3 regions of the Enterobacter sp. Taxon_2 genome follow, and region 3 is predicted to be linked to each of the others. Evidence: predicted binding sites of a transcription regulator. Region 3 holds the regulator's gene; each other region holds the start of a gene.
What was found. The regulator LexA, encoded in region 3, represses DNA repair genes until DNA is damaged. The targets are predictions, from matches to a motif close to TNCTGTATGTACATACAGNA.
Positions count from the first base shown of each region.

Region 1: a site for LexA is predicted at 2,194-2,213, ahead of metR (HTH-type transcriptional regulator MetR). Genes of this name have one in related genera too.
Region 2: a site for LexA is predicted at 4,091-4,110, ahead of rmuC (DNA recombination protein RmuC). Genes of this name have one in related genera too.

Region 1 is NZ_CM178024.1:4,626,547-4,633,564, forward strand. It holds gene metE (5-methyltetrahydropteroyltriglutamate--homocysteine S-methyltransferase) at 1-2,129, opposite strand, end outside; gene metR (HTH-type transcriptional regulator MetR) at 2,245-3,198, shown strand; gene AC4IC4_RS21990 (carboxylate/amino acid/amine transporter) at 3,086-3,985, opposite strand; gene yigL (sugar/pyridoxal phosphate phosphatase YigL) at 4,068-4,868, opposite strand; gene pldB (lysophospholipase L2) at 4,900-5,892, opposite strand; gene rhtB (homoserine/homoserine lactone efflux protein) at 6,002-6,622, shown strand; gene rhtC (threonine export protein RhtC) at 6,619-7,018, opposite strand, start outside.
Region 2 is NZ_CM178024.1:4,618,858-4,625,875, forward strand. It holds gene ubiB (ubiquinone biosynthesis regulatory protein kinase UbiB) at 1-1,152, opposite strand, end outside; gene ubiJ (ubiquinone biosynthesis protein UbiJ) at 1,149-1,754, opposite strand; gene ubiE (bifunctional demethylmenaquinone methyltransferase/2-methoxy-6-polyprenyl-1,4-benzoquinol methylase UbiE) at 1,768-2,523, opposite strand; gene rmuC (DNA recombination protein RmuC) at 2,590-4,047, opposite strand; gene udp (uridine phosphorylase) at 4,188-4,949, opposite strand; gene AC4IC4_RS21970 (dienelactone hydrolase family protein) at 5,205-6,011, shown strand; gene AC4IC4_RS21975 (glycoside hydrolase family 1 protein) at 6,050-7,018, shown strand, end outside.
Region 3 is NZ_CM178024.1:306,019-313,036, reverse strand. It holds gene AC4IC4_RS01415 (cupin domain-containing protein) at 1-170, opposite strand, end outside; gene zur (zinc uptake transcriptional repressor Zur) at 286-798, shown strand; gene AC4IC4_RS01405 (CsbD family protein) at 846-1,055, opposite strand; gene dinF (MATE family efflux transporter DinF) at 1,176-2,513, opposite strand; gene lexA (transcriptional repressor LexA) at 2,577-3,185, opposite strand; gene AC4IC4_RS01390 (diacylglycerol kinase) at 3,294-3,662, opposite strand; gene plsB (glycerol-3-phosphate 1-O-acyltransferase PlsB) at 3,817-6,237, shown strand; gene gntU (gluconate transporter) at 6,342-7,018, opposite strand, start outside.

The DNA of each region.
Region 1 (7,018 bases), 520 kb from region 3:
TTTTTCAGCAGGGCTTCAATCCACTCCACGCTCGGCACGTTCGGGGAGTGAATGTCGTACACGCCCGGCCCGATTTCGTTCGGGTACTCGAACTCTTCGAACGACTCCAGCAGCTCCATGTCTGAGCGCGACGTTTCAATGGTGATCACGTCGGCGTCCAGCCCGGCAATCGAATCCATGATGTCGTTAAATTCGCAGTAACACATGTGGGTGTGGATCTGGGTGTCGTCCTTCACCACCGCGGCGTTGATGCGGAACGCTTCCACACCCCACTGCAGGTAGGCATCCCAGTCGCTGCGGCGCAGCGGCAAACCTTCGCGCAGGGCCGGTTCGTCAATCTGAATAATGCCAATGCCTGCTGCTTCCAGATCCGCCACTTCATCACGCAGTGCCAGGGCAATCTGTTTGGCGATGGTTTCACGGGTCACGTCTTCACGTGGGAAGGACCAGCAAAGAATGGTCACCGGACCAGTGAGCATGCCTTTCACCGGCTTGTCCGTGAGGGACTGCGCGTATTTCGCCCACTCCACGGTGATCGCTTCCGGGCGGCTGACGTCACCGATAACCACCGGTGGCTTCACGCAGCGGGAGCCATAGCTCTGCACCCAGCCGTTCTGGGTAAACACGAAGCCATCGAGATGCTCACCGAAGTATTCCACCATGTCGTTACGCTCGGCCTCACCGTGCACCAGCACGTCCAGACCCAGACGTTCCTGCTCGATAATCGCCTGCTTGATGTGTTCGGCGATACCGGTGCGGTAGTGATTCGCATCCAGATTGCCCTTTTTGAAGTCCAGACGCAGGCCACGGATTTCGGTGGTTTGGGGGAAGGAACCGATGGTGGTGGTCGGCCACGCAGGCAGGTTGAAGCGGGCACGCTGCGCTTCAGCGCGGACTTCATACGGGCTCTGACGCTGGCTGTCCTGGGCGGTGATGGCCGCCAGACGTTTTTCCACCGCCGGGTTGTGCACGCGCGCCGAGTGACGACGCGCCTGGATCGGTGCGCTCCATTCGGCGATCGCCGCCGTGTCGCCGCTGTTCAGCGCATCGCGCAGCAGCGTCAGCTCTTCGCATTTTTGCAGGGCGAAGGCAAACCAGCTTTTCACCTCGGCATCCAGGCGAGTCTCCACGCTCAGATCGATCGGGCTGTGCAGCAGGGAGCAGGACGAAGCCACCCACAGTTCACGTTTGCCGACGATGTCCTTAATCTGGGCATATTTCCCGGTGAGATCGGCACGCCAGACGTTACGACCGTTAATCAGCCCGGCGGAGAGCAGCCAGTCCACAGGCAGGCGCTTGTGCAGCTCCGCGACATCGTCTTTACCGTGTACGAGGTCAACGTGCAGACCCTGAACCGGCAACGCGGTAATGGTGTTAAGGTTCGGCGTCACGCCTTCGAAATAGGTGGTGAGCAGCAGCTTCACCTGCCCGGTGAGCGCGTCATACGCCGGTTTGAAGGCATCGAGCCAAACCTTGGGCAGTTCGAGCACCAGCGCCGGCTCGTCGATTTGCACCCACTGAATGCCGCGTTTGCCCAGCTCAATCAGCACCTGTTTGTAGACCGGCAGAATGTCCTTCAGCAGGCTGAGGCGGTCAAACTGTTCGCCTTTTACTTTACCCAGCCACAGGTAGGTGACTGGCCCCAGCAATACGGGCTTCACCTGATGACCCAGCGCCAGAGCTTCGTCCACTTCATCCAGCAGCTGCGTCCAGGTCAGCCTGAACTGCTGACCTTTTACGAACTCCGGCACCATATAGTGATAGTTAGTGTTAAACCATTTAGTCATTTCCGCCGCTGCCGCTGGCTCACCCGTTGGCGCACGGCCACGGCCGATGCGGAACAGGGTATCGATATCTACCGATCCATCTTTGTTCTGATGACGAGCCGGCACGTTGCCAAGCAGCAGGCTGGTCGTCAGAACATGGTCGTACCAGGCGAAATCGCCCACCGGCAGCAGGTCAATGCCCGCCTGTTTTTGCTGATCCCAGTGACGGGCGCGCAGCTCGCGTCCCACCGCCAGCAGTTCTTCACGGGTGGCGTTCCCCGCCCAGTAGCTTTCTTGCGCTTTTTTCAGCTCGCGACGCAGGCCAACGCGAGGGAAACCGAGTGTGTGATTGCGAATTGTCATGGTGTGCCCCTTGTGAAATTCGTTATTTAGACGTCCAGATGTTTACACATCTATAATTGGCAGGTACTGTATATTCCTCAAGCGCAATATGTTCATGGCGAAGTGAAGGACTTTCATGATCGAGATAAAACACCTGAAAACGCTACAAGCGTTGCGGAACTGCGGCTCGCTCGCGGCTGCGGCTGCCACGCTGCACCAGACCCAGTCCGCCCTTTCTCACCAGTTCAGCGATCTGGAACAACGCCTCGGCTTCCGTCTTTTTGTGCGTAAGAGCCAGCCCCTGCGCTTTACGCCGCAAGGTGAGATACTGTTGCAGCTGGCGAATCAGGTCCTGCCGCAAATCGCCAGCGCGCTGCAGGCGTGTAACGAACCGCAGCAAACCACGCTGCGTATCGCCATTGAGTGCCACAGCTGTATTCAGTGGCTGACCCCCGCGCTTGAGAACTTCCGCCAGAAGTGGCCGCAGGTGGAGATGGATTTCAAATCCGGCGTGACGTTCGACCCGCAGCCGTCCCTGCAGCAGGGCGAGCTGGACCTGGTGATGACCTCTGACATCCTGCCGCGCAGCGGCCTGCACTATTCGCCGATGTTTGATTATGAAGTGCGCCTGGTGCTGGCACCGGATCATCCGCTGGCGGCGAAAACGCGCATCACGCCGGAAGACCTGGCGACGGAAACGCTGCTGATTTATCCGGTCCAGCGCAGTCGTCTGGATATCTGGCGCCACTTCCTGCAGCCCGCGGGCATCAGTCCGCAGCTGAAAAGCGTGGATAACACCCTGCTGTTGATTCAGATGGTGGCGGCCAGAATGGGTATCGCGGCGCTGCCGCACTGGGTGGTAGAGAGCTTTGAACGCCAGGGTCTGGTGGTGACCAAAACCCTGGGTGAAGGACTGTGGAGCCGACTGTACGCCGCCGTGCGCGATGGCGAGCAGCGTCAGCCGATTACGGAGGCGTTTATTCGCTCAGCGCGGAACCACGCGTGCGACCATCTTCCGTTTGTGCGGAGCGCGGAGCGACCCAGCGGCGATGGACCCACAGTGAAGCCAGGATCACCGCTCCCCCAATAAGGAAGCTCGGCCAGTGCGGCTGTTGCTGCCAGATGGCGAGGTTGACCAACAACCCAGCCGGGACATGCACGTTGTTCATGATCCCCAGCGTACCGGCGTCGACCTGCGTCGCGCCGTAGTTCCACATGAAGTACCCCAATCCGGAAGCCACGACGCCCAGCCAGATCAGCACGCCCCACTGCACGGCGGTGGTCGGCAGCTTGTGCGGGTTACCGAGCATAAACCACGCCGCCACTGCGACAATCGCGGCGCCCATATAAAACCAGGCGAACGCGTTATGCTGCGGCATCGGGCGGGTTTCCATCAGGCGCTTATAGCCCACCATGCCGATGGCGAAACTGATATTGGCGAGCTGGACGAACATCAGTCCGGTCCAGAAGTGATCGCTGACTTTGTCGTAGCGAATAATCGCCGCGCCAATCACCGCCAGCGCCGCGCTCAGCAGGTATCCCCAGCGCAGGCGGCGTTTACTCAGCAGATCGTATATCAGCGTGATGTAGAGCGGCGTCAGCACGGTAAAGAGCAGGAATTCCGAGACGGACAGGTAGACATAAGCCCGGAAGCTAAACAGGTACATGATGCCGAGTTGCATCGCCCCCACCAGCATATACAGCACAATCGTTTTCAGCGACTGTCCGCGCGTACGCAGAAACGGCAGGAACACCAGCGCCGCCAGCCCCACGCGCATCAGCACCGAGAAGTAGCTGTCGACCGAACCGGCAAGGTATTCGCCAATCAGACTAAAGGAGAAGGCCCACAGGATAGTGGTGATAATGAGTAGCGCCACAATGCTTGTCTCTCAGAAAGAAGGAGAGGCATTGTAGCGAACTCTTTAGTTGACATCTGAGCAATAAACAACCAAATGAAGATTATTCAAGGAACAGTTTGCGCAGGTATTTCGGTACCGCATTGTCTGCGTTGGTGCCGATCACTTCCAGCTCCGGGTGCAAATATTTCAGACGCTGGTGCGCATTCTCCATAATGCAGCCCTTGCCCGCCATCGACAGCATTTCGGCATCGTTCATGCCGTCACCAAAGGCGATACAGTCTTTCAGCTCGAAGCCCAGACGTTTCGCGACGGCTTCCAGCGCGTGGCCTTTGGAGACGCCACCCGCCATCACTTCCAGACAGGTCAGGGTTGAGAAGCTCACATTGACGCGATCGCCCCAGCGGGCGTTGATTGCCTGCTCCAGCGGGAGCAGTTCTTCGTGACTGTCGCAGGTGAAGAACACCTTACTGATCCCCTCCGGCTCCAGCAGACCCGGCTCGTACAGGGAGTAGTTAAATACCGCTTCTTTGAAGAAACGCATTTCATCCGGGCGGTGGCGGTTCATGAACCAGTCGTCGTCACGATAAACGTTGGTGACGATAGCCGGATTATTGTGCACCACGCCAAACAGATCGGCGGCAATATCGCGATCCAGGTTGTGGGTGAAGATCAGGTTGCCGTCGGTATCATGCACGCGCGCACCGTTGGAGGTGATCATGTACGATTTGATCTCAAGATTATCGCGGATCTGCCCCACGTCGACGTGGTGGCGGCCGGTGGCAAACACAAAGTTCACGCCCCGTGCCGTCAGCAGCTTTAGGGTCTCTTTCGCGTAAGGCGACAGGGTGTGGTCAGGGGAAAGCAGCGTGCCATCTAAATCAGATGCAACAACCTGGTACATAGGGATTTCAACCTCTGGTGGAAAACAATAATCAATTATGCCTGTTGAAAAATTCAACAATGGCGTTGAGCGCGACTGAGCGCATAGCGTCCTTTTCAAAAAGGATCTCATGGTACGCGCCGTTAATGACCAGCGGTTTTCCCCCTTCACAAGGGTGACCGGCGGCCGCGCGCAGTTCACAATAGCGGTCATGCATGCGGTTATCCACCACACGCTCTTCTTCCGCCTGAATCAGGAGTGTTGGTGTATCGTCATTGCCGACACCTGCCAGAACCTGCTCACCGGCAAGGATACCTTCCCGCACCCAGTGGTAGGTCGGTCCACCCACGCGCAGGCGCGGCTCATCGGCATAAAAACGCAGGTTACGACGATACCGCTGGCGACTGTGGGTCAGCACGTTCATCGCAAACGGCAGTGCCCGCCAGCGTCCCGTCCCGATGGCATAGCCTTCCCGAATGCGCTGATGGCCCTCAGCCCAGTCAAGAATATGACGTACCATCCAGTCAGGAAAACGCATGACGATGCCATACATCGGCGCGGTGAGCGCAATGGCATCGCACTGGTGAGCGTGGCGCTGTAAAAACAGCGTTGAAATCGCGCCGCCCATCGAGTGCGCCAGAATATAGCGCTTCCGCCAGGGGCCGGGCTCGACCTCCTGCTGCCAGAACGCGGCGAGATCGTCGACGTAATCGCTGAAGTTATCCACGTGGCCGCGATGCGTATCCGATAGCAGGCGGCCAGATAGCCCCTGCCCGCGGTGATCGATAATCAACACATCGAAGCCCAGATGGAACAGGTCATAGGCCAGTTCGGCGTATTTGATGTAGCTCTCGATACGCCCGGGGCAGACCACGATGACCCGGTCATTTTTCTTATCGTGAAAACGCACAAAGCGTACCGGTATATCACCGACGCCCGTAAACTCATCTTCCTCACGCTGGCGCCAGAAATCGGTCAGCGGCCCCATGGAGAAAGCAGCAAATGCGTTTTCTCGTGTTTCCCAGTCCTTTTTCTGCTGAAACATCGGGTTTCTACTCACCTAAGCCAAGGAATATCGTTTTTTCGTAACCGGTCACAAAATGACTCAACAATAGCGTATTGTGGCATAAAAACAGACGATTCGGGAGTTTCAAATGACCTTCGAGTGGTGGTTCGCTTACCTGCTGACATCTATCATCCTTAGCCTTTCACCGGGCTCGGGCGCCATTAACACCATGACCACCTCCATCAACCACGGCTATCGCGGTGCGGCAGCGTCAATTGCCGGTTTGCAAACCGGGCTGGGCATTCATATCGTGCTGGTTGGGATTGGTCTGGGCACTCTGTTCTCCCGCTCCGTGCTGGCCTTTGAGGTGCTGAAATGGGCCGGGGCGGCGTATCTGATTTGGCTCGGCATTCAGCAGTGGCGCGCAGCAGGCTCCATTAACCTGAATACGCTCGCGCAGACGCAAAACCGCGGCCATCTGTTTAAGCGCGCGGTGTTCGTCAACCTGACCAACCCGAAGAGTATCGTGTTCCTCGCCGCCCTGTTCCCGCAGTTTATCGTGCCGCACCAGCCCCAGGTGATGCAGTACGTGGTGCTGGGCGCGACCACCATTATCGTCGATATCATCGTGATGATTGGTTACGCGACGCTGGCGCAGCGGATTGCGGCTTGGATTAAAGGGCCTAAGCAGATGAAGGCCCTGAATAAAGTCTTTGGCTCGCTGTTTATGCTGGTTGGCGCGCTGCTTGCGTCAGCGCGCCATGCTTAGCGAGAAATGATGAGATGAATGCCGAAGCCGGCGAACAGCGCGCCGGCGAAGCCATCAATCCACTTAGCGATACGCTGGTAGCCGCGGCGCATCGCCGGTAAGGCGAACAGGCTGGCCACGATGGTAAACCAGGCGAAGGTTTCAACAACGATCAGCAGGAAGATGCCCCAGCGTGCGCCCGCACCGACGCTATCACCGACAAACAGCGAGAACACCGAGCCGAAATAGATAATCGCTTTTGGGTTTGCCAGATTGGTCAGCAGCCCTTTTACAAAGCTGCGGCCGCCCGTTGCCAGCTCCACCTTTGGCTCTTCCGGTTTTTTCTGCTCTTTCTTCAGCGCCCCGCGCAGCATCTGGTAGCCCATCCAGCACAGGTACAGCCCGCCGCCAACCATA
Region 2 (7,018 bases), 530 kb from region 3:
CAGCACGTGCCCGAAGGAGATTTCCGCCAGCGGTTTTTCAAAAATCGGTTCACAAACGGTCCGGATCGCGAACTCGAACTCCTCGACGTTGGTGTCCGGCGGCACCCAGCCTGAATCGACGTGCAGCTCGGCCACCTTACGGTAGTCGCGGTTGAAGAACGCGATGAAGTTCTCAGCCAGATACCGTTTATCTTCCTTGTTCAGTGACCCCACAATCCCGCAGTCGATACCGATGTACTTCGGATCCTCAGGGTGTTCGTAGCTCACGAAGATATTGCCCGGATGCATGTCCGCATGGAAAAAGCTGTCGCGGAACACCTGGGTAAAGAAGACCTGTACCCCACGCTCGGCCAACAGCTTCATGTTCGTTCCCTGCTTCTCCAGGGCCACCACATCCGAAACCGGAATACCGTAGATACGCTCCATTACCATCATGTTCTGGCTGCAGTAGTCAGAATAGACTTCAGGAACATAGAGCATCGGGCTGTTTTCAAAGTTGCGACGCAGCTGAATGGCGTTTGCCGATTCGCGCAGCAGGTTAAGCTCATCAATCAGCGTTTTTTCATATTCCCGCACCACTTCCAGTGGACGAAGGCGACGCCCGTCCGGCAGCAAGCGTGGTACCCAGCGCGCCAGACGATAAATCAGCTTCATGTCTGCTTTGATGATGGGCAGGATGTCCGGACGAATGACCTTAATAACAACTTCTTTGCCGTTTTCTTTCAGACGCGCGGTATGCACCTGCGCGATAGAGGCCGATGCCAGTGGGTGAATGTCGAAATCGTCAAACCAGGTCTCGACGGGTACATTTCCCATCGCCTCTTCAATTTGCTTTTTCGCGCGCGCGCCGTCAAACGGTGCGACGCGGTCCTGCAGCATCGCGAGCTCATCGGCAATAAGCGGCGGGAAGAGATCGCGACGGGTCGACAGCATCTGTCCAAATTTAATCCAAACCGGACCGAGCTCCTGCAGCGCCAGGCGAAGACGCTCACCCAGCGGTTGACCTTTATGGCGATTGGGCATCCAGAACAGCATCCGCCGCCAGATACGAAGCGGCAGCGTGATACGCATTTTGGGGATAAGCTCGTCGAGCCCGTAGCTCAAAAAGGTGCGAATAATAAAATAGAGGCGCCGAATTTCACCAGGCGTCATTTGCCCTCCAGTTTTTCCAGCCGTTTGGTTAACGCATCAACCGCACGTTCAACAGCAGCGGTCTCTTCCGCAAACCACGCCACTTCCAATGGCCCGGGTGCCATTCGCCACTCCTCCGTCAGCACTTCCGCCGCATAGCGTTGCTGACGATGCAGGCTTTTACGCGCAAAGGAGGCGCCACCATGAAGGACTTTCCCGATGCCTTCGGCGGCGATGTCGCCGATAAAAGGCGCGAGCAGCTCTGCCGGGTCGAACTCCGCAAGATCGGTGAGCGCAACGAAGTTCTGCACGACCTGAATGTCGCCTTCTACTTCCAGCTCACCGCTGCGGATAAGCGCCGTTAATTGCTGGCGATCGCGCAGTTTTGGCAGCACGCTCATGTGCGTGATGACCGAGCAGTCAGCTTCACCTTCCCACTCCCCCAGTACGTCAAGCTGGCGTTCGCTGAAGACCAGTACAAGCGGCGTCGATAACTCTTTTAAAACAATGCGCAATACCTTCCCGTTTAGCCGCTGACGCGCAGCTTTCAGCGCCGGAGCGCGATACAGGAAAGCATTCAGTACATTCTCGATGCCTGCAGAGACTAAGGGTTTAAAGGGCACGGGACACCTCCACTCAGAATTTGTAACCGCGATGCAGCGCGACGACACCCGCAGTCAGGTTGAAATATTCAACATTCTCAAATTCTGCATCCTGCATCATGGCTTTTAAGGTGTCCTGATCCGGGTGCATACGGATAGATTCCGCCAGATAGCGGTAACTTTCCGCATCATTCGCCACCAGCTCACCGATGCGCGGCAGCACGTGGAAGGAATAGGCGTCGTAGGCTTTGCTCAGCGGCTCAATGATCGGTTTCGAGAACTCGAGCACCAGCAGGCGTCCACCCGGTTTCAGCACGCGGTACATGGAGCGCAGCGCCTTTTCTTTATCGGTCACGTTACGCAGACCGAAGGAGATCGTGATGCAGTCAAAGGTATTGTCCGGGAACGGCAGCGCTTCGGCGTTTGCCTGAACATATTCCACGTTCCCCACCACGCCGATGTTACGCAGCTTTTCGCGGCCCATTTTCAGCATGGAGTCATTAATGTCGGCGAGGACAACGCGCCCGGTTTCGCCCACCAGGCGAGAGAATTTCGCGGTTAAATCGCCCGTACCGCCGGCTAAATCCAGCACCGTTTGTCCGCGACGCACGCCGCTACAGTCAATGGTGAAGCGCTTCCACAAGCGATGAATGCCGAACGACATCAGGTCATTCATTACATCGTACTTCGCCGCCACGGAATGAAATACGTGGGCCACCATGTCAGCTTTCTGCGCTTTGGCGACAGTCTGAAAGCCAAAGTGCGTTGTGTCTTGTGAATCGTCAGCCATCTCAGAGCCTGCTTATCAGTAAAATGTTCGTGAAGTGTAACAGATTGGGCGCGTTTGCCCTACGTTTCAACCACCGCGAAAGAAACGCGCTGGAGTCTCGTCTGGTGATAAATCCACCGCTAACGTATTGTCTTTACTGTTTGTCTTTTGTTCGTCCGCACCTTCTCGCAGGCGAAACTCGTCGTCCTGGGCGGTGGCCTGTTCCACCAATTCCGGATTAATCTCGCGTTTAACCTCTACCCCCAGGCTGCGGAATGATTCGGCCTGCGCCAGCAGATTGCCGCGTCCCGAGGTGAGTTTTTTCATCGCCTGGCGGTAGTTATCCTGCGCACGATCCAGGCTCTGCCCGACTGAGGACATGTCGTCCACGAAGAGGCGCATTTTGTCGTACAGCTTGCTGGCACGATCGGCAATCTGCTGCGCGTTGCGGCTCTGGTGCTCATAGCGCCACAGGTTCGCAATGGTACGTAACGCCACCAGCAACGTGGTAGGGCTGACCAGCATAATGTTATTTTTGAGCGCTTCGGTGATGAGTTCAGGCTGCCTGTCGAGTGCCAGCAGAAACGCGGGCTCTACCGGAATAAACATCAGGACATAGTCCAGCGAGCGAAGACCCGGCAACTGCTGATAGTCTTTTCTGCCGAGCAGGCGAATGTGGTTACGCACGGAGGCAATGTGCTCCTGCAGCGCCGATTCGCGGGTGTAGTCATCCTCCGCGTTGAAGTAACGCTCATACGCCACCAGGGTCATTTTGGCGTCAATCACCACATCTTTACCCTGCGGCAGCCGCACAATCACATCCGGCTGCATGCGCGAGCGGGCGTCGTTTTCGATACTCACCTGCGTTTCGTATTCGTATCCTTCCCGCAGGCCGGAGGCTTCCAGTACGCGGGTCAGCACCACTTCTCCCCAGTTGCCCTGGGTTTTATTATCCCCTTTGAGCGCGCGGGTCAGGTTGACCGCTTCCTGCGCCAGCTGGGCATTCAGCTGCTGGAGATTGCGAATCTCATGCGCCAGGGTGTGCCGCTCGCGGGCTTCCTGACCAAAACTGTCCTGCACCTGACGACGAAAACCGTCCAGCTGTTCACGCAGCGGCGTCAGCAGGCTGTTAAGGCTCTGGCGGTTCTGTTCATCAACGCGGCGGTTGCTGTGCTCGAAAATACGGTTGGCGAGGTTCTCAAACTGTTCGCTGAGGCGCTGCTCGCTGTTGATCATCTGGCGGATTTTGTCTTCCGCATGCAGCTGAGTGGATTCAAGGCGGGTGGTCACTTCGCGGAGATCGGCCTCCAGCGAGGTGTTGATATCACGGAGATTGCGCAGCTCGTTGTTAAGCAGCTCGCACTCGTCGCGCCAGTGGTCACTCAGGGCAAGCTGCTGCTTTGCCGCACTTAATTCAGCGACGATCTCTTCGCGCTCTGCCAGCTGTTCGGCCTTCTGCTGTGCATGCTGATAGCTGGAAATGAGCCAGCCTATCGCCACGCCCACCAGCGCAATCACCGCATAAATCAGGATTGAGATATCCACAATGCCCCCTGCATCAACGTATTACCCGCACAAAATAAGATTGTGCTGTATAAACGTCCAGTTTGAAAGGGTTTTCCTGCGAGGCGCTACGCAAAAAATAAAGGCCGAACGTGCCGGCCTTTGATTTCGAAAGGAGGGGACTAGATCAGGCGACGCGCGGCTTCGACCACGATTTTCACTGCATGGCTTTCGGTCTGCTTCATGGTTTCGGCGTTCGGGATCTCCTGCTGGGTACGGTTGACGATAACGCCCGCCACCATACCGGCACGCAGACCCTGGCTTGCGCACATGGTCAGCAGCGTGGCGGATTCCATTTCGTAGTTCATCACACCCATTGACTGCCACTCTTCCATGGAGCCTTTGAAGCGGCTTACCACGCGGCCAGAGAAGGTGTCGTAACGCTCCTGGCCCGGGTAGAAGGTGTCGGAAGAGGCGGTTACGCCCACGTGGGTGGTGGCACCCACAGATTTTGCGGCTTCAACCAGCGCGGTGGTGCACTCGAAATCCGCCACTGCCGGGAATTCCATCGGTGCAAAGTGCAGGCTTGCACCATCCAGACGGACGGACGCGGTCGTGACCAGCACGTCGCCGACGTTGATGTGCGGCTGGATAGCGCCGGTGGTACCGATACGCAGGAAAGTACGAATGCCCAGCTGCGCCAGCTCTTCAACAGCAATAGACGTAGACGGACCACCGATACCGGTAGAGCACACGATCACCGCTTTGCCATCCAGCTCTGCGCGCCAGGTGGTGAACTCACGATGGGCAGCCAGCTTGACCGGCTTATCCATCAGCGCGGCGATCTTTTCCACACGCTCAGGATCGCCAGGGACGATAGCGAGCGTAGCCCCTTGTAAATCGTTTTTAGTGAGGCCGAGATGAAAAACATCAGACTTAGACATAGGTGACTCCTCTGTGGGTCGGTTAGTCAGAAGAAGTAAAACGGTACTTTACAGAAGCAGTAAGCATAATTTCGTGACGCACCTCACCATGAATGAAAATGATTGCATTGAATTTCCACCAAAAAGTGATTTACATCACATTAACAAGTTATATCGTCAGGTGCTGCACAAAAGATAGACCGTTTAAGGCACTGTGAGTTGTTAACCTGGTGTCTATATTTACCTTTGCGCTAACTGATTGGTACGGAGAATGCCATGACTGAAAAAACCGGTTTTGCACCTGCTGCGGCCCCGCATGCCTCAACCATCGTCTCAACATCTGAAGACGCCATCACGGCGGGTGAGACCTCTATTCCCTCGCAGGGGGAGAATATGCCTGCTTATCACGCACGACCAAAGTCGGCAGACGGCCCGCTGCCCATCGTGATTGTGATTCAGGAGATATTTGGTGTTCACGAACACATTCGCGACCTCTGCCGCCGGCTGGCGCTGGAAGGCTATCTGGCCGTTGCGCCAGAACTCTACTTCCGTCAGGGCGATCCGAACGACTACAGCGATATTCCCACCTTGCTCAGCAACCTGGTCAGCAAAGTCCCGGACGCGCAGGTGCTGGCCGACCTCGACCACGTCGCCAGCTGGGCGGCGCGCAACGGGGGCGATCCCCATCGTCTGCTGGTCACCGGTTTCTGCTGGGGCGGACGCATTAGCTGGCTTTATGCCGCGCATAACCCGCAGCTCAAAGCCGCTGTCGCCTGGTACGGCAAACTGGTGGGTGAAAAAACGCTGAATTCACCGAAACATCCGGTTGATATCGCCACCGAGTTGAATGCTCCCGTGTTAGGGCTTTACGGTGGTCAGGACACCGGTATTTCGCTGGATTCGGTAGAAACCATGCGCCATGCGCTCCGCGCGGCAAATGCGAAGGCGGAGATTGTGGTTTACCCGGATGCCGGGCATGCGTTTAACGCCGACTATCGTCCGAGCTATCACGCTGAATCGGCGAAAGATGGATGGCAGCGGATGCTTACGTGGTTCCGTCAGTACGGTGGTAAAAAAGGGTAAGCCTTTCCCATCATCATGACGCATAAGGAGTGCGTGTTATGGACAATTCCCTCGCGTTTCCATACGGTTTTTTATGGGGCGGCGCGATTGCCGCCAACCAGGCCGAAGGCGCATGGAACGTGGACGGCAAAGGGCCGTCCGTTGCCGACGCTGTCGCCTGGAAACCCAACCTCTCCGTGAAAGATTACAGCGGCCACATGGCCCTGACGGACGAGAATATCCGCGACGCGTTTGAAGGTAAAAATGATGCGCTGTATCCGAAACGCCGCGGCATCGATTTTTATCACCACTATAAAGACGATGTCGCGCTGTTTGCTGAGATGGGTTTTAAGGTACTGCGCGTATCCATTGCCTGGTCGCGTATTTTCCCGACCGGCGAGGACGCCGCGCCAAACGAGGCCGGGCTGCAGTTTTATGAAGAACTGTTCCGCGAGCTGCGTCGTCATAACATCGAGCCGCTGGTCACCCTTTCCCACTACGAAATGCCGCTGGCGCTGAGCGAAAAATATAACGGCTGGGTGCATCGTAATGTGGTTGATGCCTTTGTTCGCTTCAGCAATGTTTGTTTCGACCGCTACAAAGAGCTGGTGCGTTACTGGCTAACCTTCAATGAAATAGACAGTATTCACCGCCATCCCTTTACGACCGCGGGCATTCGCGAAGAGAAAAGCGCGCCGGGCAACGCGAAACAGGATATCTATCAGGGTCTGCACCACCAGTTTGTCGCATCTGCACTGGTCACCCGAGACTGCCACGCCAAAATTCCGGGCAGCCAGGTCGGGTGCATGCTGACGAAACTGACGACCTATCCGCACAGCTGCCGTCCGGAAGACGTTGAAGCCACGCTGAAGAAAAACCTGGAAAACTATTTTTATGCCGACGTGCAGGTATTTGGCGACTATCCGCCGCTGATCCTGCGCGATCTGGAACGACGAAATATCCATATTGAAATGCACCCTGACGATCGGCGTATTTTAAAGGCGCATACCGTCGATTTCGTCTCCTTC
Region 3 (7,018 bases):
GACGTTCTGCGCCCTGGCGGCAAACGCTCATGATGGATACCAATGCGTCTGAGTCCAAGCTTACGAGCCAACGGGGCGCCGATAGAAAAAAGCTCATCGCTATCTGGATAGGTCGAATCATCCGCACCTTCTACGTCGCGCCAGTGCCGAATACAGTCAGGTTTTTTCATTGTTTATTTCCCGGTTTGTAATGGGTCAGGTATAGCACAGACTGGCGGATCTCGGTGTTTTTACCAGAACATGATAAAGTGGGAGTTTTCCGTCCTATAACATCCGGGGTGCTACATGGATAAGTCCACAAAAGAGCTGTTAGCGCAGGCCGAAAAGCTGTGCGCGCAACGCAATGTGCGCCTGACTCCGCAGCGCCTTGAAGTATTACGTCTGATGAGCCTGCAGCAGGGTGCCATCAGCGCCTACGATCTGCTCGATCTGCTGCGCGAAAGCGAGCCGCAGGCAAAGCCGCCAACGGTATATCGCGCCCTGGATTTCCTGCTTGAACAAGGGTTCGTGCACAAGGTGGAATCCACCAACAGCTATGTGCTGTGCCATCTGTTCGATCAGCCTACCCACACATCGGCGATGTTTATCTGTGACCGCTGCGGCGTAGTGAAAGAAGAGGCTGCAGAAGGCGTGGAAGACATTATGCATACGCTGGCAGCGAAAATGGGGTTTGCCCTGCGTCATAACGTGATTGAGGCGCACGGGCTCTGTTCCGCGTGCGTGGAGGTGGAAGCCTGTCGTCATCAGGACGCGTGCCAGCACGACCACTCAATTCTTGTGAAGAAAAAGCCGCGTTAACGGCAAAAGAAAAGGCGGCTTAGAGCCGCCCTGTGGGTTATTCAGCGTTACCAGCGGTAGTCGTTACGGGTTTCCCAGTCTTTGACTTCGTTTTCCGCCTGATCTTTCGCGTAGCCGTAACGTTCCTGAATTTTACCGACAAGCTGATCGCGTTTACCTTCAATGACGGTCATATCGTCATCCGTCAGCTTACCCCACTTTTCTTTCGCTTTACCTTTGAACTGCTTCCAGTTGCCGCCGATTTCGTCTTTATTCATCATCGTGTCCTCTTAGTTAAGCGTCGGGTCGTAACGTCCGTTACGTTCTTTTCTGCTGGACGTGATAATTATTGTAGTTAAGGATTCGGCAGTTAGTTTCATATTCGGAATCTTTAACCGTCACGATATATCGTGACGTGAAGGGAACCAGGTATTGTTTTGCCAGTGGCGGTGCCAGATAAACGCCAGCGACAACCCTCGCAGCGAGAGGAAAACGGCCAGGGCCAGCCACAAACCGTGATTACCCAGCCAGGGGAGCGTCAGCAGCGTCAGACCAAACCCGGCCGCTGCAACCGCCATACTGTTACGCATTTCCGCTCCGCGCGTCGCACCAATAAACATGCCGTCCAGCAGATAACACCAGACGCCGACCACCGGTAAGACGACTTGCCAGATGAGATAGTGACTCGCCAGCTCGCGCAGCGCAGGAAGAGACGTCAGCAATGCAACGATCTGCTCACCAAAGCAGGCGTAAACCAGGCCAAACACCAGCGCCACCAGTCCCGACTGACGGCAGGCTGCCCGCCAGACATCCCGTAGTTGCCCGCTTTCGCGCGCACCGTACGCCTGCCCGGAATGCGCTTCTACCGCATAGGCAAAACCGTCCAGCGCGTAGGCGGTAAAGGTCAGTAGCGTCATCAATACCGCGTTGACCGCAACGATTTCTGGCCCCAGTCGAGCCCCGAAAACCGTCAGCGCCCCGAAGCAGAGCTGAAGCAGCAGCGAGCGCAGCATGATGTCTCGGTTAAGCGCCAGCAGCTTACGGATATTGCCGCGCCATGCGTTTTTGAGCAGCGCCAGGGAGATGCCGCGCATCGCCAGCACGCGCCAGACCATCCACAGGCCAATGATAAAGGTCCCGTATTCGGCAATCGCCGTCGCAAGCGCCGCGCCCTGCACGTTCATATGCAGACCCATGACCAGCCAGACATCCAAAACGATATTGAGCAGGTTACCCACCACCAGCAAAATCACGGGTGCACGGGCGTACTGAACGCCCAGTAGCCACCCCAGCAGAACCAGGTTAGCCAGTGACGCGGGCGCGCTGAGCCAGCGGATTTCAAGGAAACGTCGCGCCTGCGCCAGTACCGCCTCGCTGCCGCCAACAACATGAAGCGCAAGGTCGATCAGGGGCGCACGTAATAAAACGATTAACGCCCCCGCGCCAAGCGCGAGGATCAGCGGCTGGACCAGCGCGCGCGCCAGACGCAGCGGATCTTTTGCACCATAAGCCTGTGCCGTGAGCCCGGTGGTGCTCATACGCAAAAAGAGCAGCAGCATAAACAGGAAGCTGGTTGCCGTCGCGCCAATCGCCACGCCGCCAAGATAGACAGGCGAATCAAGATGGCCAATAACGGCAGTATCGACCAGACCCAGCAAGGGAACGGTAATATTGGAGAAGATCATCGGCAGAGCAAGACGCCACAATGCCTTATCGGATGCCGTCAGCAGTGACATGAAAAATACCGGGTGTGGAGAATGAAGCAGGCTACAGCGGCACCATAGCCTGTCAGGAAGAGGTTACAGCCATTCGCCGTTGCGAATGACCCCAACCGCCAGTCCTTCGATAGAGAAGTTGTGTTCGCGCAGATCGACCACAATCGGGGAGAACTCGTTGTTTTCAGGCAGTAGCTGAACGGTGTTCCCCTGTTTTTTCAGACGCTTGACGGTCACTTCGTCGTCAATGCGCGCGACCACCACCTGGCCGTTACGCACATCCTGCGTTTTGTGCACCGCAAGCAGATCGCCGTCAAGAATGCCGATGTCTTTCATCGACATGCCGCTGACGCGCAGCAGGAAATCAGCGCTCGGTTTGAACATGGCTGGATCGACCTGATAGTGGCCTTCAATATGCTGCTGTGCCAGTAAAGGCTCACCGGCGGCAACACGTCCCACCAGCGGAATGCCCGTCTCTTCTTCCACCAGCAGGCGGATACCACGCGACGCGCCCGAGACAATCTCAATCACGCCCTTACGCGCCAGCGCTTTCAGGTGTTCTTCGGCAGCATTCGGAGAACGGAAGCCCAGACGCTGCGCGATTTCCGCACGCGTGGGTGGCATACCCGTCTGGCCGATATGATCCCGGATGAGATCAAACACCTCTTGCTGCCTGGTCGTTAACGCTTTCATTCCGCCCCCTGGGTGTATATACAGTTATGCTGTGAGTATATACAGTCAAAGGCGATTTTGGAACCAAAAACTGCACAAAAAACCAGGGACTTAATTATTCCTCGAGGCTCATCGGAAATGTGACCAAAGCAGCGTGACCCAGGTGATAGCGGCAGTGATAATCGCCAGCAACACGGCAGCAGAGCCCATGTCTTTTGCGCGGCCAGAAAGTTCATGGAAATCTGAACCAATGCGATCAACCACGGCCTCAATAGCGCTATTAAGAATTTCCACTATCATCACCAGAAGTACGGAACCGATAAGAAGTACGCGGGTAATAGCATCAACATCAAGATAACAGGCGACGATCACCGCGATGATAGCGGCGACGCCCTCCTGGCGAAAGGCGGCTTCGTTGATCCACGCGGCACGGAAACCTTTCCATGAATAGCCGGCGGCTTTGATGATACGCGTTAACCCAGTGGTATTATTGGCCATTAAAAGAACCTTTTATGAAAAAAAGCGTCAGTAACAGGAACTGTAGCGCGTTTCGCTACAGCCTGAAGTATGACGGGTAACAACAGAAATTTTGCGCGCTTTCTGTTATCCTTGCGCCGCAATTGCATTATTAACCAGAGGCTTTACATCGTTTATGTCCGGCTGGCCACGAATTTACTACAAATTACTTAATTTACCATTAAGCATCCTGGTAAAAAGCAAGTCTATCCCAGCAGAACCCGCGCTGGAATTGGGGCTCGATACGTCACGTCCTATTATGTACGTTTTGCCTTATAACTCGAAGGCAGACTTACTGACGCTTCGCGCCCAGTGTCTGGCGCATGACTTACCTGACCCGCTTGAACCGCTTGAAGTTGACGGTACGCTGCTGCCGCGCTATGTGTTCATTCACGGTGGACCGCGCGTGTTTACCTACTACACGCCAAAAGAAGAGTCCATCAAGCTGTTCCATGACTATCTCGACCTGCACCGCAGCAACCCCGATCTGGATGTGCAGATGGTGCCGGTATCGGTGATGTTTGGTCGTCGTCCGGGACGTGAAAAAGGTGAAGAGAACCCGCCGCTGCGCATGCTTAACGGCATCCAGAAGTTCTTTGCGGTCTCCTGGCTGGGGCGCGACAGCTTTGTGCGTTTCTCCCCTTCCGTTTCGCTGCGTCGCATGGCGGACGAGCACGGCACCGACAAGATCATCGCGCAAAAACTGGCGCGCGTGGCGCGTATGCACTTCGCCCGTCAGCGCCTGGCTGCCGTTGGGCCGCGTCTCCCGGCGCGTCAGGATCTGTTCAACAAGCTGCTGGCCTCCAAAGCGATTGCCCGCGCCGTCGAAGACGAAGCGCGTAGCAAGAAAATTTCGCATGAGAAAGCCCAGCAGAACGCCATTGCGCTGATGGAAGAGATTGCAGCAAACTTCTCTTACGAGATGATTCGCCTGTCCGATCGTATTCTCGGCTTTACCTGGAACCGTCTCTACCAGGGCATCAACGTTCATAACGCCGAGCGCGTGCGTCAGCTGGCGCATGATGGCCATGAGATTGTCTATGTTCCCTGCCACCGCAGCCACATGGACTACCTGCTCCTTTCCTACGTGCTCTATCATCAGGGGCTGGTACCACCGCACATCGCAGCCGGTATCAACCTGAACTTCTGGCCAGCGGGCCCGATTTTCCGCCGCCTGGGCGCGTTCTTTATTCGTCGTACCTTCAAGGGCAACAAGCTCTACTCCACCGTGTTCCGTGAGTATCTGGGCGAGCTGTTCAGCCGCGGCTATTCTGTGGAGTACTTCGTGGAAGGTGGGCGTTCCCGTACCGGACGTCTGCTCGATCCTAAGACCGGCACGCTGTCGATGACCATCCAGGCGATGCTGCGCGGAGGAACCCGTCCCATCACGCTGGTGCCTATCTACATTGGCTATGAGCACGTGATGGAAGTGGGCACGTACGCCAAAGAGCTGCGCGGTGCGACCAAAGAAAAAGAGAGCCTGCCGCAGATGCTGCGCGGCCTGAGCAAGCTGCGCAATCTCGGTCAGGGCTACGTGAACTTTGGCGAACCAATGCCGCTGATGACGTACCTGAACCATCACGTTCCCGAGTGGCGCGAATCCATCGATCCTATCGAAGCGATTCGTCCGGCCTGGCTGACGCCAACGGTCAACGGCATCGCGTCCGAGCTGATGGTGCGCATAAACAACGCCGGTGCGGCTAACGCCATGAACCTGTGCTGTACGGCGCTTCTGGCTTCGCGTCAGCGCTCGCTGACCCGTGAACAGCTCACGGAGCAGTTGGATTGCTATCTGGATATGATGCGCAACGTGCCGTATTCCGTTGATTCAACCGTGCCTTCTGCGACCGCCAGTGAGCTTATCGATCACGCGCTGCAGATGAACAAGTTTGAAGTCGAAAAGGACACGATCGGCGACATCATCATTCTGCCGCGCGAGCAGGCAGTGCTGATGACCTACTACCGAAACAACATCACCCATATGCTGATGCTGCCGTCGCTCATGGCGGCTATCATCACGCAGCATCGCCGTATCTCGCGTCAGGAACTCTTGCGTCACGTTGAAACGCTCTATCCGATGCTGAAAGCGGAGCTGTTCCTGCGCTGGAGTAAGGATGAGCTGGCGGGCGAGCTGGATAAACTGACGGAAGAGCTGCGTCGCCAGGGGCTGATCACCGTCACGAACGACGAGCTGCACATCAACCCGTCACGCTCCCGCACCCTGCAACTGCTGGCAGCCGGTGCGCGCGAAACGCTGCAGCGCTACGCCATTACGTTCTGGCTGCTGAGTGCGAACCCGTCTATCAACCGCGGTACGCTGGAGAAAGAGAGCCGGACGCTGGCACAGCGCCTGTCCGTTCTGCACGGCATTAACGCCCCTGAATTCTTCGACAAAGCGGTCTTCAGTTCCCTGGTCCTGACGCTGCGCGATGAAGGCTTCATCAGCGATACGGGCGATGCCGAGCCGGAAGAGACGCTGAAGGTGTACCAGATGCTGGCAGAGCTGATTACCTCGGACGTGCGTTTGACGATTGAGAGCGCCACGCAGGGCGAGTAACGCAATGCCGGGTTATGGCACGGCCTGACGCCCTGGATAATAAAAAGGCCCGGTACGCGCTGACGCTACCGGGCCTTATTTTTAGCCTTGTTAAATCACCGCATTCAGCTGAGCAGCGTAAAGGCAATCATCCCGACAATCGCACCCGTCGTACCGAGGATGGTCTCCATCAGCGTCCAGGTTTTCAGGGTTTGCGCTTCGGTGGCACCGGTAAATTTACCGAACAGCCAGAAGCCTGCGTCGTTAACGTGAGAGACCACGATCGAACCACCCGCGATACAGATAGATAGCGCGGCCATCTGGGCACCGGAGTAGTTCAGCTGTTCAATTACCGGCATCACCAGACCCACGGCGGTTAAACACGCCACGGTGGCGGAACCCTGGATGATACGCACCGCCGCCGCCAGCACAAAGCAGGTTACCGCAATCGGCAGGCCCATCCCGGTCAGCGCTTCGCCCAGAGCCGGGCCCACGCCGGAATCCACCAGTACCTGCTTGAACACGCCGCCGGCACCGATCACCAGCAGGATAATCCCCGCAGGCTGCAGCGCGGCACCGCAGATCTCCATCACCCGGTCTTTTGGCATCCCCTGACGCATCGCCAGACCGTAAATCGCCACCAGACAGGCCACCAGGATCGCCGTGAACGGGTGACCGATGAACTCAAACCATTCATAGGCGCTGGAACCCACCGGCACAAAGCGCGCGGCGATGGTTTTCAGACCCACCAGCACCAGCGGGAGCAGGATCAGCGACAGGCTGAAGCCGAAGGATGGCATTT